DNA from 3 places in the Streptomyces sp. NPDC028289 genome. Region 3 is predicted to be linked to each of the others. Evidence: riboswitches for the same ligand, from Rfam matches in the RefSeq annotation. Region 3 holds a riboswitch; each other region holds the start of a gene.

Region 1 (10,207 bases), on a different contig from region 3:
GCAGCCTGGCGAGTTGGGCCGGGTCGACCTGCCCCGTGTCCATCCCGGCCCCGGCCATCGCCGAGACCGGGTCACCGGGCAGGAAGTCCAGTACCAGGAACGACACCGTGTAGGCCGCCCACAGCACCCCGACCGCCTGCGCCAGCCGTTTGATCACATAGCGGCGCATCCGCTACCCGATCCAGGTGTCGTGCAGCTGGACGCGGCTGCCGGAGTCGAATTCGAGATCGTGCACCTTCTTCGAGACGCCGAGCTGGGTCTGGAGCTCCACCACCGGCACGTTGTACGCGTTCTGCACGATCAGCTGCTGCGCCTCCGCCACCAGCTGCTCGCGCTTCGCGGTGTCCGTGGTCGCGGCCTGCGCGGACAGTGCCGTGTCCAGCGAACTGGCGGGCAGGTGGTAGAAGTTGCCCAGCTGGGAGGAGAAGGAGCTGCGCAGGATGTCCGGGTCGGCGCGGGTCACGTTCCCCCACACCACGTCGAAGTCACCCGACTGGAGCGTGGTGGCGAACTGGGTGACCGGGAGCTGCTTGAGCACCACGTCGATCCCGACGGCCTTGAGCTGCTGCTGGACGAGTTCCAGCGCGGGCTGGTTGGTGGCCGCGTTGGGGAACCAGCTGACGGTCAGGGTCAGCCTCTTGCCGTCCTTGGTGCGGATGCCGTCGCTGCCCGCCTTCCAACCGGCCGCATCCAGCAGCGACTTCGCCTTGGCCGTGTCGAGCGCGAGGTCCGAGGAGAGATCGGTGTAGTCGGGCGTGGTGTGCGCCAGGACGCTGGTCGCCGGCCGGGTGCCGGTCGGGAAGACCGTGTCGGCGATCTGCTTCCGGTCGATGGCGGCCGAGATCGCCTGACGGACCTTCGCGTCCTTCAGCAGGGGCCGGGAGTTGTTCAGCCCGAGACCGAACACCACACCGGGGTTGGCCCGGCTCTGGAGGGTGACCTGGCCGCCCTTGAGGGCCGCCTCGTTGGCCTTGCCGACGCTGCTGATCGCGTCCACCTGCCCGGACTGGAGACTGCCGGCCCGCACCCCTGCCTCGGGCACGACCTTGAACACCAGCTTGTCCAGGTAGGCCTCGCCCTTCTTCGACCACAGCGAGGAACCCCAGTCGTACCCGGTGCGCCTGCCCAGGGTGATCGACTGGTTCTGCACGTACTGCTTGAGCACGAACGGCCCGGACCCGACCACCCCGTCGCTGCACTTCTGCTGCGGGCTCCTCTTGACGCTCGCCGAGGACTCGATCCCCAGCGAGTGGGTCGAAGTCGCCTGGAGGAACTGGGCGTTGGGCTGCTTGAAGGACACCTTGACGGTGAGCGGGTCGACCACCGTGGTGCTCTTGACGCCGCTGAGATAGCCCTCGGCGAGGGTGCCCAGGGCGCCGAGGTTCGGCACCGCGTCGAAGTTGTCCTTGACCACCTGCGCGGTCAGCTTCGAGCCGTCGCTGAAGGTGACGCCCGACCGCAGGTGGAACGTGAACGTCGTCGCGTCGGCGCTGATGTCCCAGCTCTTGGCGAGCCACGGCACGATCTTGCCGGTCTTCGGGTCCTGGTCGGTGAGGGAGTCCACGATCTGGCGCACCGAGTAGATGGTGTCGTTGCTGCCGACCTGCTGCGGGTCCACGCAGCCGGCGTCGGATCCCACCGCGAAGGTCAGGGTGCCGCCGGACTTCGCCTGGCCGCTTCCGCCGCCGGTGCCGTCGTCGCCCGAACCGCACGCGGTCAGCAGGACGCTGGTGGTCAGGAGCGCGGCCAGGGGCGCCCATCGGGAAGGTCTGAATTCCGGAAGTGCAGTCACGGAGGGCTTTCTCCTACTCGTGTCACCGGGGCACGACCGCGCACGGATGTGCGCAGGCATGACGGTGTGTGCGGCCCGGGCGGATCGACTCCGGCCGGGGATGCGCTGTGCAGACAGGGAGGTGGCATGCGGACGACACCGGGAACCGGTGGCGAGCGGGAAGGGCGGCGCGCAGGGGCCGGGGCCGGTGACGGATGTCAGCCGGCGGCGGCCGGGCCGGTCAGGCCCGACAGAGGCAGCTGGTCGAGCGCTTCAGATCGATGTGGCGCCGGCGCGAGAGCCGGGAGTACGCCGTGGCGTCGGTGAGGGAGGCAGCAGAGTCGTCGCTGTGCCGCATGCCGAACCTCCCCGTCTCCGGCCCCGGTCACGGGGCCACGCGCTTGCGGGAGTCATCGGTGACCCCGCCGGGCTTTCACCTGGAGCACCCCACCGCGCGGGAGGGTTGCCGGTCAGCGAGCCAGGGCTTGACGCTGACACTCAATGCCGTTGGTGATGCTACGGATCGATTTTGTCGTACGTCAATGCCGCAATGTGACGCCCTGTTCGGGAGAACGGGGTCGTCTCAGGTGCCGGGACGGATGGTGGACACACCTTGTTCCGTGTGCTTTGATCCGGCCATGGAGACCGCAGGTCAGGCACGCACGCCGCTGCTCGACCCGTTCTGGTCGGGCCTCCGCGCCGACCAGTTCGACCAGACCTGTCGCTGACCACTCGCTCCCCGTCGCATCCGCCTCCGCCGCGCCCTCACCTGGCTCCGGACCGGCGTCGCAGGCATCCCCCGACGCGCCCGCGTCCAGCCCCCGCCCGCTCGGAAAGAGCCGCATGGTCGTCAACAGCACTGCCCCGAACGGAGTGTTCGCCGCCCTACGGGTCCGTGACCACCGGATCTACTGGAGCACGGGCCTGGTGTCCAGCATCGGCAGCGCGATGCAGGGTGTCGCGCTGGACTGGTTCGTCCTGACGCTCACCCGGCCGCGGGCGCGGAAGACGCGCCCCGTCTCCCGGCCGCCGTGGACCGGGGCGGGCGCGGAGGGGCTGCGCTACGTGGCGGCCCGGCCCGAACTCGTCGGTGTGTTCACCGTCTTCGGCCTGAGCGCCACCTTCGCGGTCGACTTCCCCACCACGCTGGCCCTGTTCGCGGGGCGCGTCTTCGACGTCGGCTCCCGGGGACTCGGCCTCATGAACACCGCGCTGGCCGTCGGCACCGTCGCCGGGACGGTCGCCGCCACGCGCGGGGTCTCGCCCCGGGTACGGACGGTCGTCGTCGGCGCGCTGCTGTTCGGCGGTTTCGAGGCACGGGCGGGGGTCATGCCCACGTACGCCGCCTTCCTCGCCCTGCTGCTGCCCGCCGGCTTCACGTTGATGACGCTGAACACGGCGGTGAGCGCCTTCGTCCGGTCGGAGGTGAGCGACGCCATGCGCGGCCGGGTGATGGCGGTCTGCACGGTGATCTCCATGGGCGGCAGCCCGGTCGGCGCCCCCGTCATCGGCTGGATCTCCCAGCACGCGGGGGTGCGCTGGGGGCCGGGCGCTGGCGCGGCCACCGCCGTGCTGGCCGCGCTCGGCGTGGCGCTGTGGCTGACGCGGAGGTCACGCTCGGCACCGGCCCTCGTGGTGTCCGTCGTGTCGTCCGTGGCGGCCGCGTCGTCCGCACCGCCCGCGTCGGCCCCGCCGCCCCCGCCGCCCCTGCCGTCTGTGTCGTCCGTGTCGTCCGTACCGGCCACACCGCCCGCCCCGCCCGGCTTCCGGTCCGCGGCGGCGCCGGCCGGCCGCTCGCCCGCCACCGATCACCAGCCGTCACGCGAACAGTCCACCGGAGGCAAGCCCGATGACTGACCGTCACACCGGACTGCCCGGACTCCACCTCGCTCTGGAGACCGACGGTGGCGGCGCCCACCCCGCCGCTTCCTCGGCCCCTGCTCCTGCCCCGCCCGGCGCTCCGCAGGCGGTGCGGGAGACGGCCGTCGCCGCCGAGCGGGCCGGGTTCGCGCTCGTCACCTTCGCCGACGAGCCGCTACCGCCCGGCACGGTCGGCGGACTCGTCGGCCGGGTCGAGGCCGGCACCCGGGCCGCGTACGTGTCCGGCCTCACCGCCCGCATCGGACTCGCACCCACCCTGCACATCACGACCACCGAGCCGTTCCACCTCGCCACCCAGCTGGCGAGCCTGGACCACGCCTCGCACGGCCGGGCCGCCTGGCTGGTGGGAGCGGCGGCGGGCGCGGACGACCTCGCCACCGTCGGACGAACCCCGCTCTCCGGCGCCGCCCTGCACCGGGAGATCACGGACGTCGTCGACACCGCCCGCGCGCTGTGGGACTCCTGGGAGGACGACGCGGTCGTCAAGGACGTCGCCACCGGCCGCTTCCTGGACCCGGTCCGCGTGCACCACATCGATTTCGAGGGCGCCGGCTTCTCGGTGAAGGGCCCCCTGATCACCCCCCGCCCACCGCAGGGACAGCTCGTCGTCCTCGCTCCGGACGCGCTGGACATCGACGAGCGCGCCGACGTGGTCCTGGTGGCCCGCCCCACGCCCGCCGACATCGCCGCCCGCGCCCCGGACGGCACCGCGTGGTGGCCGGCGGCACGGCGACGCGCTGTTCCTCCGCGGTGTTCGTCCACCCGAGCCTGGACACGGTCGTGGCACCCCCGTCGGCCTTCGCCGACCCGGACGGCTCCGACTTCGAACCCGTCTCGGTGTGGGAGCGTGCCCGTGGCAACGTCTAGGAGTTCCTGCGGGTCTTCGGCCGCCCCGAGCAGCTCGCGGCCTGGCGGGAGAGTCGCCCCTACGTCGCCGAAGTCACCGCGTGAACCAGCCGAAGGAGAGCCGCCCATGACCACGTTCCCCACCGCACAGGCCGTGCGGACCACCCCCGAGGGGCTCCTGTGGGAGCCGAGCGAGCGCTGGGTGCGCGGCCGCAAGGGTGACGTCACGGTGGTCGACAGCCGCCACCCCGTCCTCGTCTGGGAGCCGGGTGTTCCCGTACCGCTGTACGCGTTCCCGCGCACGGAGGTACGCGAGGAGCTCCTCCGGCCCGCCAAGAACCCGCCGACGGGTACGCACACCGGCTCGAGGATCTTCTACGACGTCGAGGTCGACGGCGAGCTGCTGGAGAACGCGGCCTGGACCTTCCCGGCCGCCGACCTGGCCGACCACATCGCCTTCGAGTGGTTCCGGCGCGTCGGGCGGGGCCTGGACCACTGGTACGAGGAGGAGGAAGAGATCTTCGTCCACCCCCGTGACCCGCACAAGCGGGTGGACGCCATCCCCAGCAGCCGTCACCTCGTGGTCGAGATCGACGGCACGGTCGTCGCCGACACCCGCCGGCCGGTCCTGCTCTTCGAGACCGGCCTGCCCACCCGCTACTACATCCCGCGCGAGGACGTCCGCCTCGACCTGCTCGAAGCCACCGACCACCACACGGGCTGCCCGTACAAGGGCACCGCCGAGTACTGGTCGTGGCGCGCAGAGGCCGCCGTCCCGCCCAACGTCGTCTGGAGCTACCCGGACCCGCTGCCCGCGGTGGGCGCCGTCCAGGGACTCCTCGCCTTCTACAACGAGGCCGTCGACATCACCCTTGACGGGGAGCGGGTGGCGCGCCCCGTCACCCACTTCACCAAGGCGCTCTCGGAGTAGCGGCACACCTGACGAGCAACGACCGCCGCGTCCGGCCCGACGGACCGCGCCGGTCCGCGGTCGGGCACACCGCGACGGGGCCTGGCGTGTCGCCCGACAGCCAGGCCCCGTCGGCCGTTGCGCGACGACCTCTCCGGAGCGGCCGATGTTTCCGCAATGTGAGGGCTGTCCGGAACATATTGACCGACGGCGCGGACCTCTGCTCAACTCACCTTCCATGACCCCGCGCGTGGATTTGACCCGGAGGCGCCACATCGACCTGGCGCACGTCTCCAGCGCGTTCTGTTGTCGTTGATCCGGAAGGCGAGTCGCTGATCCGCTGAGCGGATCCCGGCATCGGCCGGTGTGCGCCCCTGGCGTACGTCCGGAAGGGGCGGTGCGCGGCGTCCGCCTCGGCGGTGCCCTGCTCACGGGAGCGCGGCGACCACCGCGCGCCCGCTTCTCCCTTCCGGCTCCCCGGCTCCCTCGGGGGCAGTGCGCAGAGTCCGAGCCCGGCCTCCCTCCGGCATCGCTCGCGAGGTCGCAGGGCTCTCTCGCCGCGACCGGACCAAGCACCCGCCTCGGCGCCGTCCACCGTCGCTCGTCACCCCTTCACTCCGACTCCCAGCATCCGGCCCTGCGCCCCATTCCTGGAGAGGGACCCCCTCATGCCTCCGACCATCCGCAAGCTGACGGGCCGTATCGGCGCGCTCGTCGACGGCGTCGACCTCGCCGCGCCCACCGATCCCTCGACCGTCACGGCGCTCCGTCATGCGCTCAACGAGCACAAGGCGATCGTCTTCGCCGACGTGAACCTGGACAACGCCGGTCAGGAGCGGGTGGCCGGCTGGTTCGGCGACCTGACGACCGCCCACCCGAACGTGCCGGCCGCCGACGGGACCACGAACGTGCTCGCCGTCGACAGCGAGACGTCGAAGGCGAACGAATGGCACACGGACGTCACCTTCGTGCTCAACCCGCCGCAGCTCACGACGCTCCGGTCCGTCGTGACCACGCCCTACGGCGGCGAGACGCTCATCGCGAACGCCGCCGCGGCCTACCGCGACCTGCCCGAACCGCTGCGGGCCCTCGCCGACACGCTGCGGGTCGTGCACACCAACCAGTACGACTACGCGCGCCCCGCCGCCGCTACGCCCGAACGGCAGGAGTACGACCGGGTCTTCGTCTCGACGCCGTACGAGACGGAGCATCCCCTCGTACGGGTACATCCGCTGACGGGCGAACGCGGGCTGTTCATCGGCGGGTTCGCCAAGCGCATCGCCGGCCTGTCGAACAGCGACTCGGCCGATCTGCTGCGCGTCTTCCAGTCGTACGTGACCCGCCCCGAGAACATCCTGCGCTGGTCCTGGGCCCCCGGCCAGCTGCTGATCTTCGACAACAGGATCACCCAGCACTACGGGGTCGACAACTACGACGACCACCCGCGCCGCCTCAACCGTGTGACGGTCGCCGGCGACGTGCCGGTCGGCGTCGACGGCCGGCGCAGCGAGCAACTCGTCGGCGACGCCTCGCACTACAGCAAGGTGCTGGAGGTGGCGGCATGACCGAGGTCGGTCTCAAGGCACCGGCGGTCGTCCCGGCGGCCGCCGAGTCGCCGAGCGCGTCCGGACGCGAGGTGTTCCTGCCGCTCGACGCCCGCCGCCGGACCCCGCTGCACACGCTCCGCGAGCGGCTGCGCTGGCCGCTGGGCATCTACACCACGCCGGTCGTCGTTCTCGTCGCCTGGGAGATCCTCGCCAGGGCCGGAGTACTGCAGAAGACCTACGCTCCGGCGCCGACCTCCATCGTCCAGTCCGCCGTCGACCTGTGGCAACAGGGCGTCCTCGGACCCGACCTGGCCATCTCGCTGCAACGCGCCGGCATCGGCCTGGCCGTCGGACTGACGGTGGGCATCGTCAGCGGGGTACTGGGCGGGCTGCTGCGCAGCGGCGAGTACCTGTTCAACGGGGTCGTGCAGATCCTGAACACGATCCCGCTGCTGGCGGTGCTGCCGCTGATGATCGTGTGGTTCGGCATCGACGAGCTCACCAAGGTGCTGCTGATCTCCTTCGGAGCCGGCGTCCCCATGTACGTCAACCTCTTCGCCGCGATCCGCGGTGTCGACCAGCGCCTCATCGAGATGGCCCGGACGACGGGGGCGGGCACCTGGCGGCTGGTGACGCGGGTGCTGGTGCCCGGGGCGCTGCCGGGATTCCTGGTGGGCCTGCGGTTCTCGCTCGCCTACAGCGTCCTGGGCCTCGTCGCGGCCGAGACGGTCAACGCCGACAAGGGCCTCGGCTTCCTCATCACGCAAGGGCAGACGTACCTGCAGACCGACCAGGTCTTCGTGGGGCTGGTGATCTACTCGCTCCTCGGTCTGCTCGCCGACCAGTTCGTCCGGGTTCTCGAGCGGGTGCTGCTGCGGTGGCGTCCCAGTTATGAGGCGTCATGAGCACCACCGTCGAGACACAGCTCCGGCAGCAGACCGGCGCCGTCGTGGAGAAGGTCGTCCGGCGGTTCGGCGACCGGGTCGTCCTGGACCGGCTGGACCTCACCATCGCCGACGAGGAACTGGTGGTCCTGCTGGGCCCCTCCGGCTGCGGCAAGAGCACCCTCCTGCGCCTGCTCGCCGGTCTCGACCGGCCCGACGGCGGACGGGTGGAGGTCCCGGCCAGCCGCGCGATCGTCTTCCAGGCCGACCGGCTGCTGCCGTGGCAGCGGGTGCTGCGCAACGTCACCCTCGGCCTGCACGGACCGGACGCCGACCAACGGGCCCTCGACGTACTCGCCGAGGTCGGGCTCGCGGGCCGTGAGAAGGCCTGGCCCAAGGAGCTCTCCGGCGGCGAGGCCCAACGGGTCTCCCTGGCACGGGCGTTGGTCTCGGAGCCCGAACTCGTGCTGCTCGACGAGCCGTTCGCGGCACTCGACGCGATCACCCGGCTGCGCATGCACGACCTGGTGCGAGCGCTGCGCAGCAGACACCACGCGGCCATGCTGCTCGTCACCCACGACGTCGACGAGGCGATCGCGCTGGCCGACCGCGTCGTCGTCATGAGCAACGGACGCATCGGCACCTCCCACCGCGTCGAGCTGTCGGCCCCGGACCGCGAGGCGAGCGTCGCCCGTGAGGAACTCCGCTCCGCACTCCTCGAAGACCTCGGTCTCGCCAACCAGCACTGAATCCAGCCGGCTCCACACGAGTCATCTCCCCGCTTCCTCCCGTCCCCTGCACAGAAAGCACGTGAGAACCATGCCCACAAGAACCTCCCGGATCGTCGGCGCCCTCGGCCTGCTCGCCCTCGCGGGCCCCCTCGCCGCCTGCGGATCGGAGTCGGAGGCGGCGGCACCGCTGAGCAACGTGAGCGGATCGAGCGGCGACAGCCACCCCGAGTGGAAGAACTACACGTTCACCATCGGTGACAACGGCGGCGACGGCAGCCAGGAGCTGGCGAAGATCACCGGCGTCTTCGACAACGCGCCGTACAAGGTGAAGTTCGCCCGCTTCACCTACGGCCCGCCGCTCGTCCAGGCCGCCGCGTCGGGCGACATCGACCTGGGCAGCGTCGGCGACGTGCCGCCGATCACCGGCGCCGCGAAGGAGTACGGCTTCAAGGTCGTCGCCGTGAACCGTTCCCTGAGGCCCGACCAGGCCAACGAGAACATCATCGTGCCGAAGGGCTCGACGCTGAAGACGCTCGCGGACCTCAAGGGCAGGAAACTCGCCGTCCCGCAGGGCAGTTCGGCCCACGGTCTGGCCCTGAACGCGCTCAAGAGCGCCGGTCTCGGTCCCAAGGACGTGAAGCTCGTCTTCCTCGACCCGGCGGCCGGTGCCACCGCGTTCAACACCGGCAAGGTGGACGCCTGGTCCATCTGGAACCCGCAGTCGGCCATCGCGGTGAAGAACGGTGCGCGGATCCTGGCGAAGGGCCTCCCGCCCATCGACCAGACGAGCAGCTACTACGTCGCGAGCGAGAAGTCGCTGAACGACAAGACGAAGCGGGCGGCCCTCACGGACGTCCTCAAGCGGCTGGCCCACGAGTTCGCCTGGGCCATCAAGCACGAGGACAAGTACGCGGAGGCGATATCCAAGGAGGAGGGCATCCCCCTGGCCGACGCGAAGGCCTCCCTCGAAACCTTCGAGACCCGCGTGACCCCCGTGGAGAAGTCGGACATCGCGGCCGAGCAGAAGCTCGCCGACGCCTTCCTGGAGGCGGGCCAGATCACCAAGACGGTCGACGTCGCGTCGATCACCGACAACCTCCTCCCGGCCGGTTACGACAGCTCGAAGCTGGAGGTCGGTTCATGAGCCCGGTCAGCCGCGGAGAAGAGCGACCTCGCCGGCTCCACCTCAACGCCTTCCTCATGGAGGCCGGCCACCACGAGGCCGCCTGGCGGCTTCCGCACAGCGACCCACGGGCGGACTTCGACCTGCGGCACTGGATCGAGCTGGCCCGGCTGGCCGAGAGCGCCAGGTTCGACTCGCTGTTCCTCGCGGACGGCCCGGCCCTGAACGGCACCGGCGAGTTCCGGCCGCCGGGCCAGCTCGAACCGCTGACGCTGCTGACCGTCCTGTCCCAGGCGACCAGCAGGATCGGCCTCATCGCGACCGTGTCGTCCACGTACAACGAGCCCTACAACCTCGCCCGCCGCCTCGCCTCGGTCGACCACGTCAGCGGCGGCCGCGCGGGCTGGAACATCGTCACCTCGGCGGGCGCCGACGAGGCGGCCAACTTCGGCCTCGTCGACCGTCCCGACCACGCCCTGCGCTACGCCAGGGCCGACGAGTTCCTCCAGGTCGC
Region 2 (10,207 bases), on a different contig from region 3:
GACGGCGGCCCGGACCCTGCGGAGCCTGCGGGGCACGTCCGCGCCCATGACGTACACCCTGATCGCCGTGTGCTGCCTGATCTTCGTACTCGGCCCCGCCTCCGGCTTCACCCCGTCCTACGGCACCGGAGAGGCCCTCGCGACCGCCCAGCGGGCGTATTTCCGGCACTGGGGGGTGGTTCCCGCCGACCTGTTCGACGGTCCGGTGCGGGAGGCGCTCACCCCGGCCACGGCGCTGTTCATCCACGGCAGCTGGGTGCACCTGCTCGGCAACATGCTCTTCCTCTTCGTCTTCGGGGCGATGACCGAGGAACGGATGGGCCGCGTGGAGTTCACTCTCTTCTACGTCGGCTGCGGCTATCTCGCGCTGCTCGGCTACGCGGCCGCCAACGCCACGTCCCAGCAGTCGCTGGTGGGCGCGTCCGGGGCGATCTCGGCGGTCCTCGGAGCGTTCCTGTACCTGTTCCCCAGCGCCCGCGTGACCAGTCTCCTCCCCTTCCTCTTCTTCCTCCCGCTCCGCTTCCCGGCCTGGGTGGTCCTCCCCTTCTGGGCGGCCCTCCAGTGGCTGGCCCTGAACCAGGCCCCCTCCGGCCCCGGCGTGGCCTACCTCGCCCACCTGGTCGGCTTCGGACTCGGGTTCGGCTACGCGTGGGTGCGGTACAGAAAAAAGAAGGGCGCGAAGCGCGGCCTTGGAAGGGCGGTGGCGGGCGACGGGCGGGCGACTAAAGTGAAGGTCGCCCCAGCTCCGGCACCCGAGGGAGAGAACCAGCCGTGATCACCGCGATCGTCCTCATCAAGACCAGCGTGGACCGGATCCCCGAGATCGCGGAACGGATCGCCGCGCTGGACAGCGTCAGCGAGGTCTTCTCCGTCACCGGCACGTACGACCTCATCGCCATGGTCCGGGTCCAGCAGCACGAGGATCTGGCCGAGGTCATCCCCGGCTCCATCAGCAAGATCCCCGGCGTGGAGGCCACGGACACGCACGTCGCGTTCCGCACGTACTCCCAGCACGACCTGGAGGCGGCGTTCGCGATCGGCCTGGACAGCTGAGCGCCGCCGACTGCAGCGCCCCGTAAGGGGCGCTGGGGGTACCCCCGGCCGAAGGCTGGGGGAGGAACTGCGCGACCAGCCACGACGGACCCGCGGGGGGCCACGGCGCTTCGTGCCCGGCTGCCGGCCGGTGGGGGCTGAGCGCGCGGTTCCCCGCGCCCCTGGCGGGGCGCTGATCACACCGCCGGGACGCAGCGGCCCTCTTCCGTGCGGTACGACCACTTCGCACCGTCGGTCACAAGTTCCCGTACCGCCGTCACGAAGCGCTCCACGTGCTCGTCCGGCGTCCCCGCCCCGAAGCTCACCCGGATCGCGTTGAGGGACTTCTCGCCCGGTGCCGCCTCCGGCGCCCCGCACTCGCCCTGGGCCTGCGGGTCGGAGCCCAGCAGGGTCCTGACCAGCGGGTGGGCGCAGAAGAGGCCGTCGCGGACGCCGATGCCGTACTCGGCGGAGAGCGCGGCGGCGAAGTGGGAGCTGTTCCAGCCGTCCACCACGAAGCTGATCACGCCGACGCGGGGGGCGTCGTCGCCGAAGAGGGAGAGGACCCGGACCTCGGGTACCCCGGCCAGGCCCGCCCGCACCTTCTCGATCAGGTGCTGCTCGCGGGCGACCAGCGTGTCGAAGCCGGCCTCGGTGAGCGCCTTGCAGGCGGCGGCGATGGAGTAGGCGCCGATGACGTTGGGCGACCCGGCCTCGTGCCGCGCGGCGCTCTCGTGCCACTCCACGGCCACTCCCCCGTCCTCGCGCCGGGTGACCTTGCGGCTGGCGCCGCCGCCCGCGAGGTACGGCTCGGCGGCCTGCAGCCAGTCGGCGCGGCCGGCCAGGACGCCGGAGCCGAAGGGGGCGTACAGCTTGTGGCCGGAGAAGGCGACCCAGTCGACGCCCAGGTCCCGAACCGAGACGGGGTGGTGCGGGGCCAGCTGGGCGGCGTCCAGGACGATCCGGGCGCCGTGCGCGTGCGCGGCGGCCGCGAGCTCCCGTACGGGCCACAGCTCGCCGGTGACGTTGGACGCGCCGGTCACGCAGACCAGGGCCGGACCGTAGGGGTCGCGGTCGGCGAGGGCGCGTTCCAGGGTCTCGACGGCCTGGCGCGGGGTGCGGGGCGCGTCGAGGTAGGTGACACGGGCGTCCTGCCACGGCAGCAGGGAGGCGTGGTGCTCGGTCTCGAAGACGAAGACCTGGCAGTCGGCGGGGAGGGCACGGGCCAGGAGGTTAAGGGAGTCCGTCGTCGAGCGGGTGAAGACCAGCTGGTCGTCGGGGCGGCAGTCGAGGAACTCGGCGACGGTCCGGCGGGCGTTCTCGAAGAGGTCCGTGGAGAGCTGGGAGAGGTAGCCGGCGCCGCGGTGGACACTGCCGTAGTAGGGCGCGTACGCCGCCACGTCGTCCCAGACCCGCTGCAGGGCGGGGGCGCTGGCCGCGTAGTCGAGGGCGGCATAGGTGACCTCGCCGCCGGTGACGAGCGGGACGGTGACATCACGGCCCAGAACGGGCAGGGGGGCACAAACGGACTGGGCGGAGGCAGCGGTGGAGACGGACATGGGTGAACTCCCGTGTGAGCAGGTGAGATCCGCCGTGCGAGCGGATGCGCTCAAGCAGCGGCAGGGGAAAAGGGTGTGCGGAGGCGGGGCTCTGCGGCCCTATCGCATTCGCTTGCTCACGGAAGGCTCCTCGACGACCAGGACCCCTGGTGGTTCGAGGGGTCCGCGCTTGCCGTGAACCTCGCTGCCCACGGCCTGGTCTTCACCCGGGGCACCCCGCCACGGACGGAGGGTTGCCGGACAGTCGGCCGGGGCCTCATGACTGTCACTCATGACCTGGAAAGAAACGTAGGGGAAGTGATCGCAGTCGCGCAACTTCAGTCCGCATGACGGGACGGAGCGAGGGCTGCGGACAGTTCGGCACCGCCGCAGAGGCCGTATGTGGTTGCGCACCGTTGCGGCGGAGAAGCAGGTGTACGCCGGTCCGCAACGGCCGTCGGCCACGACGGTGGAGCCCGGCGGTGCCGGGCCCACCCCAGCCCCCTGGACCGGCGCCCTACTTGTGTGTCGCCGCCGCCCAGCGCTCCAGGACCTGCTTGGCCGCACCCGAGTCGATCGAGTGCGCCGCCTTGTCCATGCCGGCGCGGAGTTGCTCTGCCAGCGACCCCGTGCCCGGGTCCAGGGCCACCAGCGCCGCCGCCGAGTTCAGCAGCACCGCGTCCCGTACCGGGCCCTGCTCGCCGTCCAGGAGGCGGCGGGCGACCTCCGCGTTGTACGACGGGTCACCGCCCCGCAGCGCCTCCACGGGGACCAGGTCGATGCCGACGTCACGGGGGTCGAAGGTCTCCTCCGTGACCTTGCCGTCCCGGACGGTCCAGACGCGGGACGTGGCGGTCGTCGTCAGTTCGTCGAGGCCGTCGTCGCCGCGGAAGACGAGGGAGGAGTGGCCGCGTTCGGCGAAGACCCCCGCGACGACGGGGGCCATGCGGGGATCCGCGACACCGACCGCCTGGGCCCGCACCCGTGCGGGGTTGGTCAGCGGGCCGAGGATGTTGAAGACCGTGCGGATGCCCAGCTGGCCGCGGGCGGCGCCCGCGTGGCGCAGCGCCGGGTGGAACTTGATGGCGAAGCAGAAGGTGATGCCGGCCTCCTCGGCGACCTCGGCGACCCGCTGCGGGGTCAGGTCGAGGTTGACGCCGAGCTTCTCCAGGACGTCGGAGGCCCCGGACGCGGAGGAGGCCGCACGGTTGCCGTGCTTGACGACCTTCGCGCCGGTGCCGGCCACCACGAGCGCCGACATCGTGGAGATGTTCACCGTCTTCGCGCCGTCGCCCCCGGTGCCGACGATGTCGACGGTGCGGCCCGGCACCTCGATGACGTTGGCGTGCTCGTACATCGTGCGGACGAGCCCGTTGATCTCCTCGACGGTCTCGCCCTTGGCCCGCAGGGCGACGACGAAGCCGGCGATCTGGGCGTCGGTGGCCTGGCCGCGCATGATCTGGTCCATCGCCCAGGCCGTCGCGTCGGCGCTCTGGTCCTGGCCGTACAGCAGCGCGTTCAGTACCTCGGGCCAGGAACGGCCCGCCGCGGTGTCGCCTCCAGCGGGGGTCACAGCGCTCATGAGGCCGCTCCTGATCGTCGTAAGGGAAATAGCCGGTTTCAGGGCCTACCCTATCCAGCTCCGGGCACGGCAAAGGCCCCCGTCCTCCCCTAGTCCTCGAACAAACTCGGACCGGGGGCCCATCCGGACGGGGGCCCTTCGACCGTGGCGTGGCGACGCGGTCGATCAGTGGTGGCCGTGGCCGCTCGTGATCTCCTTGTACTCCTCGACAGTCGGCTTCGGGATCTGGTTGTCCTCGCCGTAGTAGGCGTTGCTCAGCTTGGCGCGGAGCTTCTCGGAGCCCTTGATCTTGCGCTCGACACCGTTCTCGTCGACCGCCGGGCCGACCTGGGCCGGCTCGTACTGGTGGTGCGCCGTGAGGGTGTGCAGCTGCTCCTGCGAGAGCGGCTCGTGGACCTCGATGAACTCACCGTGCGGCAGCCGCTTGATGATGCCGGTCTCGCGACCGTGCAGCACCTTCTCGCGGTCCCGGCGCTGCAGGCCGAGGCAGATCCGCTTGGTGGCGATGAACGCGATCACCGGTCCGGCGAAGAAGAAGATCCGGACGAACCAGGTCACGTCGTTGATCGACAGGTGGAAGTGGGTGGCGATGAGGTCGTTGCCACCGCCGACCAGGCCCACCATGTACACGGTCACCCAGGCGACACCGAACGCGGTGCGGGTCGGGGCGTTGCGCGGGCGGTCCAGGATGTGGTGCTCGCTCTTGTCGCCGGTGACCCAGGACTCGATGAACGGGTAGACCGCGATCGCCGCGAGGACCAGACCGAACAGGATCAGCGGGATGAAGACGCCCAGGACCAGGGTGTGGCCCCAGAAGTTGATCTCCCAGCCGGGCATGTAGCGGATCAGGCCTTCGGCGAAGCCCATGTACCAGTCGGGCTGGGCGCCGGTGGACACCTGGTCCGGGCGGTAGGGGCCCATGGCCCAGATCGGGTTGATCTGGGTGGTCGCCGCGATGGCCGCGATGACACCGAAGACCAGGAAGAAGAAGCCTCCGGCCTTGGCCATGTAGACCGGCAGCAGCGGCATGCCGACGACGTTCTTCTCGCTCTTTCCGGGACCCGCGAACTGCGTGTGCTTGTGGTAGAAGACCAGGATCAGGTGGCCCACCATCAGGCCGAGCATGATGCCCGGCAGCAGCAGGATGTGGATCGAGTAGAACCGGGCGACGAAGTCGTGGCCGGGGAACTGCCCGCCGAAGAGGAAGAACGAGATGTACGTGCCGACGATCGGCATCGACAGGATGGCGCCCTCGGTGAAGCGGACACCGGTGCCGGAGAGCAGGTCGTCCGGGAGCGAGTAACCGGTGAAACCGGTGAACATGCCCAGGACGAACAGCAGGAAGCCGAACAGCCAGTTGATCTCACGCGGCTTGCGGAACGCGCCGGTGAAGAACACGCGCATCATGTGCACGAACATGCCGGCGAGGAAGATCAGCGCGGCCCAGTGGTGGATCTGCCGGATGAGCAGACCACCGCGCACGTCGAAGGAGATGTGCAGGGTCGAGTTGAACGCCTCGGACATCAGCTGTCCCTGGAGCGGGACGTAGCTGCCGTGGTACTCCACCTCGTTCATCGACGGGTGGAAGAACAGCGTCAGGTACACACCCGTCAGGATGATGATGATGAAGCTGTACATGCACACTTCGCCCAACATGAACGACCAGTGGTCGGGGAAGATCTTGCGCATGTTGGACTTGGCCAGGGAGTAGATCCCGAGCCGTCCGTCGGCCCAGTCGGCGACGCGCTCGCCGGCCGGTGCCTTCCCGCGCTCGCGGGACTCGGTGTTCTCTGTAGTGCTCATCCGCGCTCCCAGAAGGCAGGACCGACGGGCTCGTCGAAGTCGCCGAGCGCCTGGAGGTAGCCCTCCTCGCTCACGCCGATGCGCAGCTGCGGCAGGGCGTGGCCGGCCGGGCCGAAGATCACTCGGGCTCCGTCGGAGAGGTCGAAGGTGGACTGGTGGCACGGGCAGAGCACGTGGTGGGTCTGCTGCTCGTACAGCGAGATCGGGCAGCCCACGTGGGTGCAGATCTTCGAGAAGGCGACGATGCCCTCGTGCGACCACTCGAGCTCGCGCTTGTCCTTGATGTTGTCCGGCTGCAGCCGGATGATCATCAGGGCCGCCTTCGCCATCACGTTCTGGAAGTCCTCCTGGGACTCCTCGACGCCCTCGGGCTTGGCGAAGGTCAGCGAGCCGACGGCGACGTCGGAGGGACGCAGCGGCTCGTTGGTGTTCATGTTGACGAGCAGCTTGCCCTTCGACCACGCCGTGTGGCGCAGCGAGGTGCCGGGCAGCGGACCGAGGTCGCGCAGCAGCACGACGCCGGAGAGCGGGACCAGGGTCAGCGCGCCGAACATCGTGTTGCGGATCAGCTTGCGCCGGCCGAGCGCCGATTCCTTGGCGCCCTGCTTGAAGTCGGCCAGGACCTTGGCCTTGACCTCCGGCGGGGCCGAGATGGCGTGCCGCTCGTCGGCGACCTCCACGTCGGACATCAGGGTGCGGGCCCAGTGGACCGCGCCCGCGCCGATGCAGAACAGCGCCGCGCCGAGGGTCAGGCCCAGCGCGAAGTTCAGCGCGCTGATGTGACCGATCGGGAAGACGAAGATCGACTTGTCCTTCGGGATCGTCACATAGGACGCGATGAACCCGACGGTGGCCAGCATCGACACCGTGAACAGCATGGCCACGACGCGCTCGGACCGCTTGGCGGCCCGCTCGTCGATGTCCTGGATCCGGTGCTCGTGCGGCGGCAGACCCGGGTCCGAGAACGGGTCCTTCTCGTCCGCCACACTCACGGCGGTGTGCGCGTGGTCCTGCTCAGCGGGCAGGTTCTCTTCTGGAATGTCTTGGCTACTCATGACTTCTTGGCCTTTGCGGTCCGAGCGGCGACCCAGACGGCGACCGCGATCAGTGCACCGAGACCGAAGATCCAGGCGAACAGACCCTCGCTGACCGGCCCGAGGCCGCCCAGGTTGAGACCGCCGGGGTTCTCCGTGTTGCTGCTGTTGACCGCGTTCAGGTACGCGATGATGTCCTTCTTGTTCTTCTCCGTCAGCGTGGTGTCGGGGAAGGACGGCATGTTCTGCGGGCCCGTCTGCATGGCCTCGTAGATGTGCTTCGGGTCGACACCCTCAAGGCTCGGGGCGAACTTGCCCTTGGTCAGCGCACCGCCCGAGCCCACGAAGTTGTGGCACTGCGCGCAGTTGGTGCGGAAGAGCTCGCCACCCTTGGCGATGTCGGCACCGTCCGGGCCGTACTGCTCCGAGGTCGGGACCTCGGGACCGGCGCCCAGCGAGGCGATGTACGCCGCGAGCTGGTCGATCTGGGCCTGGGTGTAGATGTTCTTCTTCTTGACGACCTGCGGGCCCTGCGAGGTGGCGGCCGGCATACGGCCGGTGCCGACCTGGAAGTCGACGGCCGCGGCGCCCACGCCCACCAGGCTGGGGCCGTCGGACGAACCCTGACCGCCGGTGCCGTGGCAGCTGGCGCAACCGACCGAGTAGAGCTTCTTGCCCTCCTCGATGGTCAGGGACTGGGATGTTTCATCGGCCTGCGCCTTGCCCGCGGGTGCGAACGCGGCGTACAGCCCCCCTGTGCATGCCAGCGCGAGGAGTAGGACGACGACCGCCGCCAGCGGATGGCGTCGTCGTGCGGAGAGCTTTTTCACGGATTACCCCGGTGTCAGGATCTTCTGCGTCGATGCTTCTGGAAAGTGCGCTTCTGCGGCGCGTGGTGCCGGCCCGGCTACTTGATCAGGTAGATCGTGGCGAAGAGGCCGATCCACACGACATCGACGAAGTGCCAGTAGTAGGACACGACGATGGCCGCGGTCGCCTGCTCGTGCGTGAACCTCTTCGCCGCGTAGGTGCGCCCCAGGACGAACAGGAAGGCGATGAGGCCGCCCGTCACGTGCATGCCGTGGAAGCCGGTGGTCAGGTAGAACACCGAACCGTACGGGTCGGAGGACAGGGAGATCCCGTCCGTCTTGACCAGGTTCGTGTACTCGTAGATCTGACCGCCGATGAAGATCGCACCCATGATGAAGGTGACGATGAACCAGCCCCGGAGCTTCTTCACGTCCCCGCGCTCGGCGGCGAACACGCCGAGCTGGCAGGTGAGGGAGGAGAGCACCAGGATCGTGGTGTTGGTCGCCGAGAAGGGGATGTCGAGGTGACTCGCCATCTCCTTCCAGTGAGCCTCGCCGGTCACCGATCGCAGGGTGAAGTACATCGCGAAGAGGGCCGCGAAGAACATCAGCTCGGAACTCAGCCAGATGATGGTTCCGACGCTGGTGAGGTTCGGCCTGTTGACCGACGGGTGCGCGTGCCCGGTATCTACTGTCGTTGCTGTCGCCACGACCGACATTATGTCGGTCGCTTATCTCGCGCTCACTCCGGGGGGTGCCGTTCGGAGTGTCCGCCCCGTGTGTAGTGCCCGGATGGCCCATCGAAGCGGTGTTCCAACAGGTGTTGACGAGGTGTTCAGGGGAGTAGCATCCGGCGCATCGGTCCTGTCCGTACGACGCTGACGTCTCGGAGGAACAATGCAGCCGACCGCCACGGTGCTGGTCTACAGCGACGACTCCAACACCCGCGAGCAGGTGCGGCTCGCCGCCGGCCGGCGGCCGGCTCCCGATGTGCCGTTCGTCGAGTTCGTGGAGTGCGCGACGCCCGCGGCGGTCCTCGCCGAGCTGGACAAGGGCGGGATCGACGTGTGTGTCCTGGACGGCGAGGCCGTGCCGATGGGGGGCATGGGGATGTGCCGGCAGATCAAGGACGAGGTGTTCAACTGCCCGCCGGTGCTGCTGCTGATCGGGCGGCCGCAGGATGCGTGGCTGGCCACGTGGAGCCGGGCGGACGCGGCTGTGACGCTGCCTGTGGAGCCGGTGGAGTTCGCGGGGGCGCTGGCGTCCCTGTTGCGGCAGAAGAGGCTGCTGAGCGCCTAGGAGAGGGTGGGGCGCGGTGCGTGCGCGGGTGCGGGCCGGTGGGGGCCGTTCGCGCAGTTCCCCGCGCCCCTGGTTTCTCATACTGACGTCGGCTGCAGACGTACCGCGTCCTCCGGCTTCGGGCCGTCCGGGGTGCCGTTGGAGAGGGCGCTGCCCTTGCGCCAGTCCTTCCAGGCGAGGTTCCAGTCGCCGAAGCCGTTGCCGAAGTTCTCCATCTCCTTGCCGTTGGAGTTGACGACCTTCACCAGGTCGCCCGGGTGGAAGGTGTCGAAGAACCACTCGGCGTTCGAGGTGTTCATGCCGGTGCAGCCGTGGCTGACGTTCTCGTAGCCCTGGGAGCCCACCGACCAGGGCGCGGCGTGCACGTACTCGCCCGACCAGGTGACCCGGGTGGCGTAGTAGACCGGCAGGTCGTACGAGTCCGAGGTGCCCTCGGCGATGCCGACCGTGGTGCCGCGCATCCGTACGAAGTACTGCTTCTCCAGGACGACCTTGACGCCGTTGCGGGTCTCGAAGCCCGGTTTGCCGGTGGTGACGGGGATCTGGTTGATCTCCTTGTCGTCCTTGTAGACCGTCAGCTGGTGGGCGGCGGCGTCCGTGACGGCGAGGAGCTTGTCGCCCGTGGTGAGCTTGAGGGGCGCGGTCGCGCCGCCCCACAGGCGGTCGCTGATCCTGATGCCGTCCAGGTTGCTGTGCACCTGGATGGTGGCGTGGGTGGGCCAGTAGTCCTTGGGCCGGTAGTGCAGTTCCTTGCCGCTCACCCAGTACCAGGAGCCCTCCACGGCCGGGACGGAGTCGACCCTGAGGGCACGTTCGACGATGGCGCGCTGGGCCTTGTCCTTGATCTCGTGGTCGAGTTGGGCGGTGACCGGCTGGCCCACGCCGTACTCGCCCGCCTTGGGGCCGAAGGTGACCTTCAGCCGCTGCCGGGTGGTGGGCGTGCTGGTGTCGAAGGTGAGGACCTTGCGGCCGGACGCGCCGTTCTCGTCCTCGGTGCTGACCTGGACCGTGTAGTGGGCGTTGGCGGCCAGCGGGGAGGTGCTGTGCCAGCGGCGGCCGTCGGCGTCGAGTTCGCCCGCCACGAAGCGACCGGTGGCGTCCTGGGCCGTG
Region 3 (10,207 bases):
TGCAGGACCACCGGCGTCCAACCGGGCGTCCCGTAGGCGGCGTTGATCTCGTCCGCGACCCGCTGCACCTCCGCCGTGTAGTCCCGGTAGACGGCGAGGTCCTGCCGCGACGGGTACGCGAACGCGACGTGCACCACCCGCTCTCGCCACTCGGGACGGTCGTCGAGCAGCTGCCGGTACGCCAGCAGCCCCCGCACGATGTTCTTCGACAGTTCCGTCCGGTCGACCCGGACGATCGTCTTCCGCCCTTCCCCGATCTCCTCCCGAAGAGCGGCCATCCGCTCGCCGACGTCCGGCTCGTGCGACCGCTTCCGCAGGAAGTCCGCGTCGGCACCCAGCCCGTGCACCCCGATCCGGGTCCCGCCGGACGACGGATCGGCGGCCGGGATCCCCGGGCCCAGCACCGCATGACAGCAGTCGACGAACGCGTCCGCCCACCGCCGCGTCAGGAACGCCGCGTGATCGGCGCCCAGGATCCCGCTCAGCAGCTCCGCCGCGATGTCGTCGGGCAGGAGCCGGAAGTAGTCCGGCGGTGCCCAGGGGGTGTGGGAGAAGTGGCCGATGCGCAGGTCGGGGCGGAGCCGGCGGAGCATCCGCGGGGCCAGTGCCAGGTGGTAGTCCTGGATGACCACCACCGCCCCCTGGCCCGCCTCCTGCGCCAGCGCTTGTGCGAAGGCGCGGTTGTAGGCCTGGTACGAACCCCACTGCCGCCGGAACTCCGCGTCGAAGACCGGCTCCAGCGGGGTCTGGTAGAGCATGTGGTGGACGAACCAGAGGACCGAGTTCGCGATGCCGTTGTACGCGTCGGCGAAGACGTCCGCGTCGATGTCGAGCATCCGGACCTGCTGCCCGCCGGTCTCCCCGGCCGGCAGCCTGCCGCCCTCGGCCCGCCGCACCGCCTCCCGGTCACCGTCGCCCAGTGCCGCGCACACCCACACCGCGTTCGCGTCCGACCCGATGGCCGACAGCCCTGAGACCAGCCCGCCGCCGCCCCGTTTGGCGTGCAGCGAACCGTCTTCGCGCAGCTCGTACGAGACCGGGCCGCGGTTCGAGGCGACCAGCACCTCGGCACCGCCGGTGGAAGCCATGGGGGAAGACATACGCCACAACCTAGCCCGGCCCGTAAACGCTCAAACGTACGGCCGCGCCCGACGCGCCGCCGTATACGGCCGTACGGCGAAGTCACGCCACCTTGCGCTCGGCGTACTCCGTGATCTCCACCATCGGCGGCCGTTCCTCCGTGTCCACCGAGTACGTGCGCGGTTCGAAGCCGTCCTCGCCCCGTTCGAACTGGGTGAGGGAGGGGCGGATCAGGTGGCCGCGGGCCAGCCGGAGCTGGGCCGTGCGGTAGATCGCGGCGGACATCCGGCCGAGGGCCTGGCCGTCCTGGTGGCGGTGCTTGCGGACGCCGACGTCGACCTGGGCGAGGGCGTCGAGGCCGACCAGGTGCAGGGCGTCGACCAGCATGCCCAGCTCCACGCCGTAGCCGACCGGGAAGGGGAGCTGTTCCAGCAGCGAGCGGCGGGCCGCGTACTCGCCGCCGAGCGGCTGGACGAAGCCGGCCAGCTGGGGCCAGTGCATGTTCAGCAGCGGACGGGCCATCAGCTCGGTGACCCGGCCGCCCTGTCCGGCGGCGCCGCCGAGCGGGCGGTCGTACATCGCCTTGACCAGGTCCACGTCCGGGTCGGTGAGGAGCGGGCCGACGATGCCGGTGACGAAGTCGGAGGAGAACTCCCGCAGGTCGGCGTCGACGAAGCAGACGATGTCCCCGGTGGTGACCAGGAGGGAGCGCCAGAGGACCTCGCCCTTGCCGGGTACGGCGGGGATGCGGGGCAGGATCGCGTCGCGGTGCACGACGCGGGCGCCGGCCGCCGCGGCGACGGCCGCCGTGCGGTCGGTGGAGCCGGAGTCGACGACCACGATCTCGTCGACGAGCGGCACCTGCTGCATGAGGTCGTGGCGGATGATCGCGACGATGTCGCCGACGGTCTCCTCCTCGTTGAGCGCGGGCAGCACGACGCTGACCGTCTGCCCGGAGGACCGTTTGGCGGCCATGATCCGGTGCAGCGGACGATCGGATACGGACCAGGAGCGGGTGGCCAGCCAGCGCTCGACTTCTTCCAGCACGGTCAGCGGCTCCTCACTGTCACGGCCACACGACGACGTGTGATCCATCTCGCGTTACGGACGACTCTCTCAACTGTCCTGGCCTTCGGTTACAGTCTTGAACAACGCCGATGACCATCGCATGTCCTGGGGTCACCCGGCGTCGACAACCGCATACCGCTCATCCAGAGGGGCAGAGGGATACGGCCCGTTGAAGCCCCGGCAACCCTCCAGTCGGTTCTCGTAGATCGCCGATCAGTGTCGATCGTCCGCGAGGCTCCCGACTAGGGAAGGTGCCAAATCCGTCTCACGGCGAGATGCGTCGTGAGGAAGATGAGGAGAAAGGGCCTCGCCTCACATGGCTGTGCAGACTGTTGCAAGCACCACGGATTCCACCGTCGACCTCGGCCCCGCCGCAGCCCTCAGCTGCCGCGAGTGCGGTCACCGCGTGCCGCTCGGCCCGGTGTTCGCCTGCGAGGAGTGTTTCGGCCCGCTGGAGATCGCGTACGACTTCTCGGCGTACGACACCGAGGAGCTGCGGAAGCGGATCGAAGCGGGTCCCGCGAACATCTGGCGCTACGCGCCACTGCTGCCCGTCCCCGCGGACGTGGCGACCAAGCCGAACATCAACCCCGGCTGGACCAAGCTCGTCAAGGCCGACAACCTGGCCCGTGAGCTCGGGGTGACCGGCGGGCTGTACGTGAAGGACGACTCCGGCAACCCGACGCACTCCTTCAAGGACCGCGTCGTCGCCCAGGCCGTCGAGGCCGCCCGCGCCTTCGGCTACACCACCCTCTCCTGCTCCTCCACCGGCAACCTGGCCGGCGCGGTCGGCGCCGCCGCCGCCCGGGCCGGCTTCCGCTCCTGCGTGTTCATCCCGCACGACCTGGAGCAGGGCAAGGTCGTCATGGCCGCGATCTACGGTGGCGAGCTCGTCGGCATCGAGGGCAACTACGACGACGTGAACCGTTTCTGCTCCGAGCTGATCGGCGACTCGGCCGGCGAGGGCTGGGGCTTCGTCAACGTCAACCTGCGGCCGTACTACGCGGAGGGCTCCAAGACCCTGGCGTACGAGATCTGCGAGCAGCTCGGCTGGGAGATCCCGGACCAGCTGGTCATCCCGATCGCCTCCGGCTCGCAGCTCACGAAGATCGACAAGGGTCTGCAGGAGCTGATCAAGCTCGGGCTCGTCGAGGACAAGCCGTACAAGATCTTCGGTGCCCAGGCCGAGGGGTGCTCGCCGGTGTCGGTGGCCTACAAGGAGGGCCACGACGTGGTCCGCCCGCAGAAGCCGAACACCATCGCCAAGTCCCTCGCCATCGGCAACCCGGCCGACGGGCCGTACGTCCTCGACATCGCGCGGCGCACCGGCGGCGCGGTGGAGGACGTCACCGACGAGCAGGTCGTCGACGCCATCAAGCTGCTCGCGCGGACCGAGGGAATCTTCGCGGAAACCGCCGGCGGGGTGACGGTTGGAGTCACCAAAAAGCTCATTGAGAATGGGTTGATTGATCCGGCGAAGTCGGTCGTTGTACTCAACACCGGTGATGGGCTGAAGACGCTGGACGCAGTGGCGGGGACTGGACTCACCGCGACCATTCGCCCGAATCTGGAGTCTTTCCGCGAGGCCGGGCTCGCCTGAGTCCCCCGAGAAATAGGGCGTTGCCCAGACCGGAGGTAAAAACGTGAGCGTCACCGTTCGCATCCCCACCATCCTGCGCACCTACACCGGTGGTCAGGCCGAAGTCGCCGCCGAGGGCGCCACTCTCGGCGAGGTCATCTCGGACCTGGAGAAGAACCACACCGGGATCTCCGCGCGGGTTCTCGACGACCAGGGCAAGCTGCGCCGGTTCGTCAACGTGTACGTCAACGACGACGACGTCCGCTTCGAGCAGGGCCTGGAGACCGCCACCCCGGACGGGGCCGGCGTCTCCATCATCCCGGCCGTCGCGGGCGGCTGACCTGCCGACCTGCTTGACAGGCTGATCGAATGACCGAACATTACCTTCGGTAACGCCGATCACCGACTGTTCATCTGATTGCCCCCTCCGTGAGAGAAGCGGAGGGGGCAATTCTGTGTGGTTGAGCGCGGTACAGTTGGGGAAAGCGGTCCCGATCTCCAGGTCGGGAGCCCTGTATTCGATACCGCGAGCCCGACAAGAAGTAGCCAAAGTGTGCGGGTTATATGCGGCTTTTGTGGCCTTTACGGGGCCCGACTTGCCCTGAATTCGGCCGAATTCTTGCTACATTCCGGACCCCTTCCGTCCAGAATTCTCGTCCGATTGACCTGTTGCAGACGGCAGTTGGACAGATACATTCAGCCGCGGTCGACGCGTTCCGGCGCACGCCCCCAACCAATGGGGGGTGAGGTCTGACCCGGATCCGCGAAGTGTGGATCTGTGCAAGGGCCAGTAATAGGGGAGTTAGGCATGGCTCAGGGCACCGTCAAGTGGTTCAACGCGGAGAAGGGGTACGGCTTCATCGCGGTCGACGGTGGTGCGGATGTTTTCGTCCACTACAGCGCGATTCAGATGGACGGCTACCGCACCCTGGAAGAGGGTCAGCGGGTCGATTTCGAGATCTCGCAGGGCCAGAAGGGGCCGCAGGCGGACATGGTCCGGCTGGCGACCGGCTGAAGCACGCGCCGACTGACAGCGACGTTCTTCTGTACTTCTTCGAAGGGCTCGTGCCTCCCGGGGCACGGGCCCTTCGGCATGCCCGGCGCATGCCCGCAAGGGCCTGACTCCGGGGGCCGATCCCCGGGAGGCGCTTGCACTCGGCATGGGCGAGTGCTAATCATTGGCGTTAGCACTCTGAAGGTGAGAGTGACAACGAAGGACCGGGTCGGTGAGGCCCGCAGGCCGGGTGGGGCAAGGAACCCACGGGTCGGCGAGCCGTCCGTCGCGGGCGCGGGCGCGGTCCGAAGACTCACCCCCAGTCCTGGAGGGACCACTTCACATGGCCAAGATCATCGCGTTCGACGAGGAGGCGCGGCGCGGCCTTGAGCGCGGTATGAACCAGCTCGCCGACGCCGTCAAGGTCACCCTCGGCCCCAAGGGCCGCAACGTCGTCCTTGAGAAGAAGTGGGGCGCCCCCACGATCACCAACGATGGTGTGTCCATCGCCAAGGAGATCGAGCTGGAGGACCCGTACGAGAAGATCGGCGCCGAGCTGGTCAAGGAAGTCGCCAAGAAGACGGACGACGTCGCCGGTGACGGTACGACCACCGCGACCGTTCTCGCCCAGGCCCTGGTCCGCGAGGGCCTGCGCAACGTGGCCGCCGGCGCCAACCCGATGGCCCTGAAGCGCGGTATCGAGAAGGCCGTCGAGGCGGTCTCCGGTGCGCTGCTTGAGCAGGCGAAGGACGTCGAGACCAAGGAGCAGATCGCCTCCACGGCCTCCATCTCCGCCGCCGACACCCAGATCGGCGAGCTCATCGCCGAGGCCATGGACAAGGTCGGCAAGGAAGGCGTCATCACCGTCGAGGAGTCCCAGACCTTCGGTCTGGAGCTGGAGCTCACCGAGGGTATGCGCTTCGACAAGGGCTACATCTCGGCGTACTTCGCCACCGACATGGAGCGTATGGAGGCGTCCCTCGACGACCCGTACATCCTGATCGCCAACTCGAAGATCGGCTCCGTCAAGGACCTGCTCCCGCTCCTGGAGAAGGTCATGCAGTCGGGCAAGCCGCTGCTGATCATCGCCGAGGACGTCGAGGGCGAGGCCCTGTCGACCCTGGTCGTCAACAAGATCCGCGGCACCTTCAAGTCCGTCGCCGTCAAGGCCCCGGGCTTCGGCGACCGCCGCAAGGCGATGCTGAACGACATCGCCATCCTCACCGGTGGCGAGGTCATCTCCGAGGAGGTCGGTCTCAAGCTGGAGAACACGACCCTCGACCTGCTGGGCCGCGCCCGTAAGGTGGTCATCACCAAGGACGAGACCACCATCGTCGACGGCGCCGGCTCCACCGAGCAGGTCCAGGGCCGGGTCAACCAGATCCGCGCCGAGATCGAGCAGTCCGACTCGGACTACGACCGCGAGAAGCTCCAGGAGCGCCTGGCGAAGCTCGCCGGTGGCGTCGCCGTCATCAAGGCCGGTGCCGCGACCGAGGTCGAGCTCAAGGAGCGCAAGCACCGCATCGAGGACGCCGTTCGCAACGCGAAGGCGGCCGTCGAGGAGGGCATCGTCGCCGGTGGTGGCGTGGCCCTGCTGCAGGCCTCCCAGGTCTTCGAGAAGCTGGAGCTTGAGGGTGACGAGGCGACCGGCGCGCAGGCCGTGAAGCTCGCCCTCGAGGCCCCGCTGAAGCAGATCGCCGTCAACGCCGGCCTCGAGGGCGGCGTCGTGGTGGAGAAGGTCCGCAACCTCACCCCGGGTCACGGCCTCAACGCCGCGACCGGCGAGTACGTCGACCTGGTCGCCGAGGGCATCATCGACCCGGCGAAGGTGACCCGCTCTGCCCTGCAGAACGCCGCCTCCATCGCCGCGCTGTTCCTCACCACCGAGGCCGTCATCGCCGACAAGCCGGAGAAGGCCGCCGCGGCCGCTCCGGGCGGCATGCCGGGCGGTGACATGGACTTCTGAGCCTGAGGCTCGGATGTTCTGACGCAGCACCGAGGGCGGCACTTCCTGTTCGACAGGGGGTGCCGCCCTTCGCTGTGCCCGGCGGGCTTCGGCCGTTGTGCCGGGGGCGGTCCGGTGGATCCTGCCGCAGACGCGGGGTCTGGCACGCCCTCCCTCAGAGACGGCTACCGCTGCTTTCCAGCGACTTGATCCGCCGGCCGGCGCCTAGCGCGCGAGGAACGGCCCCAGCGCCGCGGTGAGTTCGAGGGGTGTGTCCAGTGCGACGAGGTGTCCGGCGGCGGCGAACTCGACGAGGGTGGCGTCCGGGATTCCGGCGGCGTACCGGCGGGCGATGTCCCGGAAGTCGGCGGTGTCGAGCCCGCCGATCCCCACCAGGGTGGGGACGGAGACGGCGGTGATGTCACCGGCCGTGGTGCCCTGGGAGTGCCTGCCCACAACGTCCTGGTTCACCAGCGACGTCCGCAGCGGGCCGCGGAGTTCGTCGGCGAGTCCGGCGGCGACGTCGTGCCACCCGCGGGCCGGCCCGCGCAGCCACATGTCCAGGTTGACCTGGACCGCGGTGTCCAGGTCGCCCGCGGCCAGGGCGGCCGTCTCCGCCTCGTCGTACGCGACCATCTCCGCGGACCAGTCGTATCCCGGCCAGGGCGGGGCGAACAGTGCCAGGGAGTGCACCCGGTCCGGCTGGGCGAGCGTGAACTCCACGGCCACCCGGCCGCCCCAGGACGCGCCCACCAGCCGGACCCGTTCGAGGCCGAGGTGGTCCAGGAGGCGCCGCAGGTCGTCGGTCTCGTCGAACGGCCCGGTCGGGGGCGCGGACTCGCCGAAACCGCGCAGGTCGTACCGGACGACCGTGTGCCGGGCCGAGAGGGCGGGCACGACCGCGTCCCACATGCGGTGATCCGCCACTCCGGCGTGCACGAGCACGACCGGCGGCCCGTCACCGTCGACGACATAGGAAAGGTGGCCGAGATCGTCGGCGAGCGTCAGCATCTGCAGATGCTCGCAGGGCGCCGGTGGGGCCGCCACCCGGTAGGGCGGCGCTTCGTGGCGGGGGTCACACGGCTTCGGCGTCGGAGCGGGAATGTGCGCGTCCGGACAGATCGTTGTGCACGGATGCGCACTCGATGCGTGTGCACATACCGTTCGGTCTACGAACTCGGGTGCCACCACCCCAGGTACTCGACCTACTCACGAGGAGCCCCCCACGTGACCGTCACCACGCCCCCCGCCTCCCGCGCGGCCGAGATCCTCTCCCGCCCCATCGCCCTGAACGGGCTCACGGTCCCCAACCGGATCGTGATGGCGCCGATGACCCGCCAGTTCAGCCCCGGCGGCGTCCCCGGCGAGGACGTGGTCTCGTACTACTCGCGCCGGGCCGCCGCCGGTGTCGGGCTGATCGTCACCGAGGGGACGTACGTCGGCCACGACTCGGCCGGAGGCAGCAGCCGCGTCCCGCGGTTCCACGGCGAGGAGCAGCTGGCGGGCTGGGCGAAGGTCGCCGAGGGCGTGCACGCGGCCGGCGGCACGATCGTCCCGCAGCTGTGGCACATCGGCATGGTCCGCCAGCAGGGCCAGCCGCCGTTCGCGGACGCCCCCGCCGTCGGCCCCTCCGGCGTCCGCCTGGACGGCACCGAGGGCGAGGGCAGGGCCATGACCCAGCAGGACCTGGACGACGTGATCCGCGCGTTCGCCGAGGCCGCGGCCGCCGCCGAGCGCATCGGCTTCGACGGCGTCGAGCTGCACGGCGCCCATGGCTACCTGCTCGACCAGTTCCTGTGGGCGGGCACCAACCGCCGCACCGACGCGTACGGCGGCGACCCGGTCGCCCGCACGAAGTTCGCGGCGGAGATCGTGGCCGCCGTACGCGACTCGGTCTCCCCGGAGTTCCCCGTCATCTTCCGCTACTCGCAGTGGAAGTCCGACAACTACGACGCCCGCCTCGCGGAGACCCCGGAGGAGCTGGAAGCGATCCTCACCCCGCTGGCCGCCGCCGGTGTCGACGTCTTCCACGCCTCCACCCGCCGCTACTGGCTCCCCGAGTTCGAGGGCTCCGACCTCAACCTGGCCGGCTGGACCAAGAAGCTCACCGGGAGGCCCACCATCACCGTCGGCTCGGTCGGCCTCGACGGCGAGTTCCTCAAGGCCTTCGTCGGCGAGGGCTCCGGGACCAAGGGCATCGACGACCTCCTCGACAGCCTGGAGCGCGAGGAGTACGACATGGTCGCCGTCGGCCGCGCGCTGCTCCAGGACCCGGAGTGGGCGGCGAAGGTCCTCGCCGGCCGGGCGGACGAACTGAAGCCGTTCGACGGGGCGGCGCTGAAGACCCTGAGCTGACCGCGTCCGGTCCGCCCTCGGGTCAGCCGGCGATGCGGCCGAAGAACCCGAGGGCGACCGCGTAGGGCACCACGAGCAGGAGCACGGGGCGCAGGGCGCTCCGGCGCTGCTCACCCCCGCGCACCCAGGTGTCGTACGTATAGACGAACGCGCCGGCGACGCAACCGCCCATGTACGCCGTCGTCAGGAAACCGAACACCCTGCCCCACTCCCCGACCACGGCGACCACGGCCAGCACATGGCCCGCGACCGCCGCACCCGCCCCGACCCAGGTCGTGGGATCGTCCTGAACCCGCCAGGGGGCGGCGTCTCCGCGCCCCCGGCCGGTGAGCCTGGTGAAGAGCGCGTAGCCGATCGCGGGCAGACCCGCGAGTGTCAGCAGGGTGGCCCACGCGGCGGCGGTGTCCGCGGAGACGGTCACAGCCACCCCGCGATGCTCATGACCACGGCGACCACAAGCTGCACCGGCAGCGACAGGAGGCCGAAGAGCAGGGCGCCCCAGGGCGCGGCGTCCGCCGTCACGCCCGTGTGTTCACCGAGGGCCCAGCCGCCGACGGTGGCCAGCAGGGGGATGAGGGCCAGTACGACATGTCCCGTCGTGAACAGCGGGACCACGTCGAGCACCATCAGCACCCCCACCCCGGCCCAGACGCCCCGCACCTCGCGCGTCTCGGGGCGCCCGACGTGCATCACGCCGTAGATCGCGGAGTGGACGAGGGCGACGAGGGTGAAGACGATGACCACCTCCGAGGCCCGGTCGCCCAGGGTCGCGAGGAAGTCGCCGTGCACCAGGCCGTCCAGCAGGTCCCCCGCCGCGGTGAAGGCGGACATCCCGAGGGTGATCAGCAGCGAGACGCGCAACTGCCTGAGCAGGCCGCTCATCGGCGCTCGCCCGTCGCACGGGTCGCGTGTCCCGCGTGTCTCGCGTGTCTCGTCACGGCTCGGCTCTCCGGTCGGCGGCTCACTGTTGAGGTATGGGACGTCAGGAACCTGTGAGTGCATCTCCCGGGAGCGGTCCCAAGGCGCGGCGCTGACCTGCCCGAACGTCTCAAGGGGGGTGCGGGTCAACCCACTTGGCGCGCGTACTTCGTTATGTGCTTGTGACGGCCGCGGGTGCCGTCGTCCCCGTCCCTGCCACGCGGACAGGCCACTTCTCGGCCTGGGCCTTCCCGGTTACCTTCGACCC

Evidence for each region. A riboswitch is a leader RNA that binds a small molecule or an ion and turns the genes downstream of it on or off. The one in region 3 is predicted to bind S-adenosylmethionine.
Region 1: linked by a shared signal. The riboswitch ahead of ACZ4UV_RS31475 (putative leader peptide) and the one ahead of thrC (threonine synthase) in region 3 are both predicted to bind S-adenosylmethionine.
Region 2: linked by a shared signal. The riboswitch ahead of ACZ4UV_RS01965 (aminotransferase class V-fold PLP-dependent enzyme) and the one ahead of thrC (threonine synthase) in region 3 are both predicted to bind S-adenosylmethionine.

The regions. Positions count from the first base shown of each region.
Region 1 covers NZ_JBVHTI010000006.1:485,425-495,631, forward strand. Annotated here, with positions in the region: gene ACZ4UV_RS31465 (ABC transporter permease) at 1-169, opposite strand, end outside; gene ACZ4UV_RS31470 (ABC transporter substrate-binding protein) at 173-1,792, opposite strand; gene ACZ4UV_RS31475 (putative leader peptide) at 2,013-2,129, opposite strand; SAM riboswitch class IV at 2,164-2,277, opposite strand; gene ACZ4UV_RS31480 (MFS transporter) at 2,615-3,628, shown strand; partial or broken gene ACZ4UV_RS31485 (LLM class flavin-dependent oxidoreductase) at 3,621-4,340, shown strand; gene ACZ4UV_RS31490 (DUF427 domain-containing protein) at 4,626-5,429, shown strand; gene ACZ4UV_RS31495 (TauD/TfdA dioxygenase family protein) at 6,077-6,973, shown strand; gene ACZ4UV_RS31500 (ABC transporter permease) at 6,970-7,860, shown strand; gene ACZ4UV_RS31505 (ABC transporter ATP-binding protein) at 7,857-8,588, shown strand; gene ACZ4UV_RS31510 (ABC transporter substrate-binding protein) at 8,659-9,714, shown strand; gene ACZ4UV_RS31515 (LLM class flavin-dependent oxidoreductase) at 9,711-10,207, shown strand, end outside.
Region 2 covers NZ_JBVHTI010000001.1:424,178-434,384, forward strand. Annotated here, with positions in the region: gene ACZ4UV_RS01955 (rhomboid family intramembrane serine protease) at 1-775, shown strand, start outside; gene ACZ4UV_RS01960 (Lrp/AsnC family transcriptional regulator) at 772-1,053, shown strand; gene ACZ4UV_RS01965 (aminotransferase class V-fold PLP-dependent enzyme) at 1,230-2,591, opposite strand; SAM riboswitch class IV at 2,752-2,868, opposite strand; gene trpD (anthranilate phosphoribosyltransferase) at 3,088-4,152, opposite strand; gene qcrB (cytochrome bc1 complex cytochrome b subunit) at 4,318-5,955, opposite strand; gene qcrA (cytochrome bc1 complex Rieske iron-sulfur subunit) at 5,952-7,010, opposite strand; gene qcrC (cytochrome bc1 complex diheme cytochrome c subunit) at 7,007-7,819, opposite strand; gene ctaE (aa3-type cytochrome oxidase subunit III) at 7,897-8,517, opposite strand; gene ACZ4UV_RS01995 (response regulator) at 8,696-9,097, shown strand; gene ACZ4UV_RS02000 (L,D-transpeptidase) at 9,175-10,207, opposite strand, start outside.
Region 3 covers NZ_JBVHTI010000007.1:175,449-185,655, forward strand. Annotated here, with positions in the region: gene ACZ4UV_RS33955 (alpha,alpha-trehalose-phosphate synthase (UDP-forming)) at 1-1,088, opposite strand, end outside; gene ACZ4UV_RS33960 (glucosyl-3-phosphoglycerate synthase) at 1,183-2,127, opposite strand; SAM riboswitch class I at 2,285-2,446, shown strand; gene thrC (threonine synthase) at 2,465-3,748, shown strand; gene ACZ4UV_RS33970 (ubiquitin-like small modifier protein 1) at 3,792-4,067, shown strand; gene ACZ4UV_RS33975 (cold-shock protein) at 4,536-4,742, shown strand; gene groL (chaperonin GroEL) at 5,065-6,687, shown strand; gene ACZ4UV_RS33985 (alpha/beta fold hydrolase) at 6,892-7,677, opposite strand; gene ACZ4UV_RS33990 (NADH:flavin oxidoreductase) at 7,894-9,021, shown strand; gene ACZ4UV_RS33995 (hypothetical protein) at 9,044-9,448, opposite strand; gene ACZ4UV_RS34000 (hypothetical protein) at 9,439-9,903, opposite strand.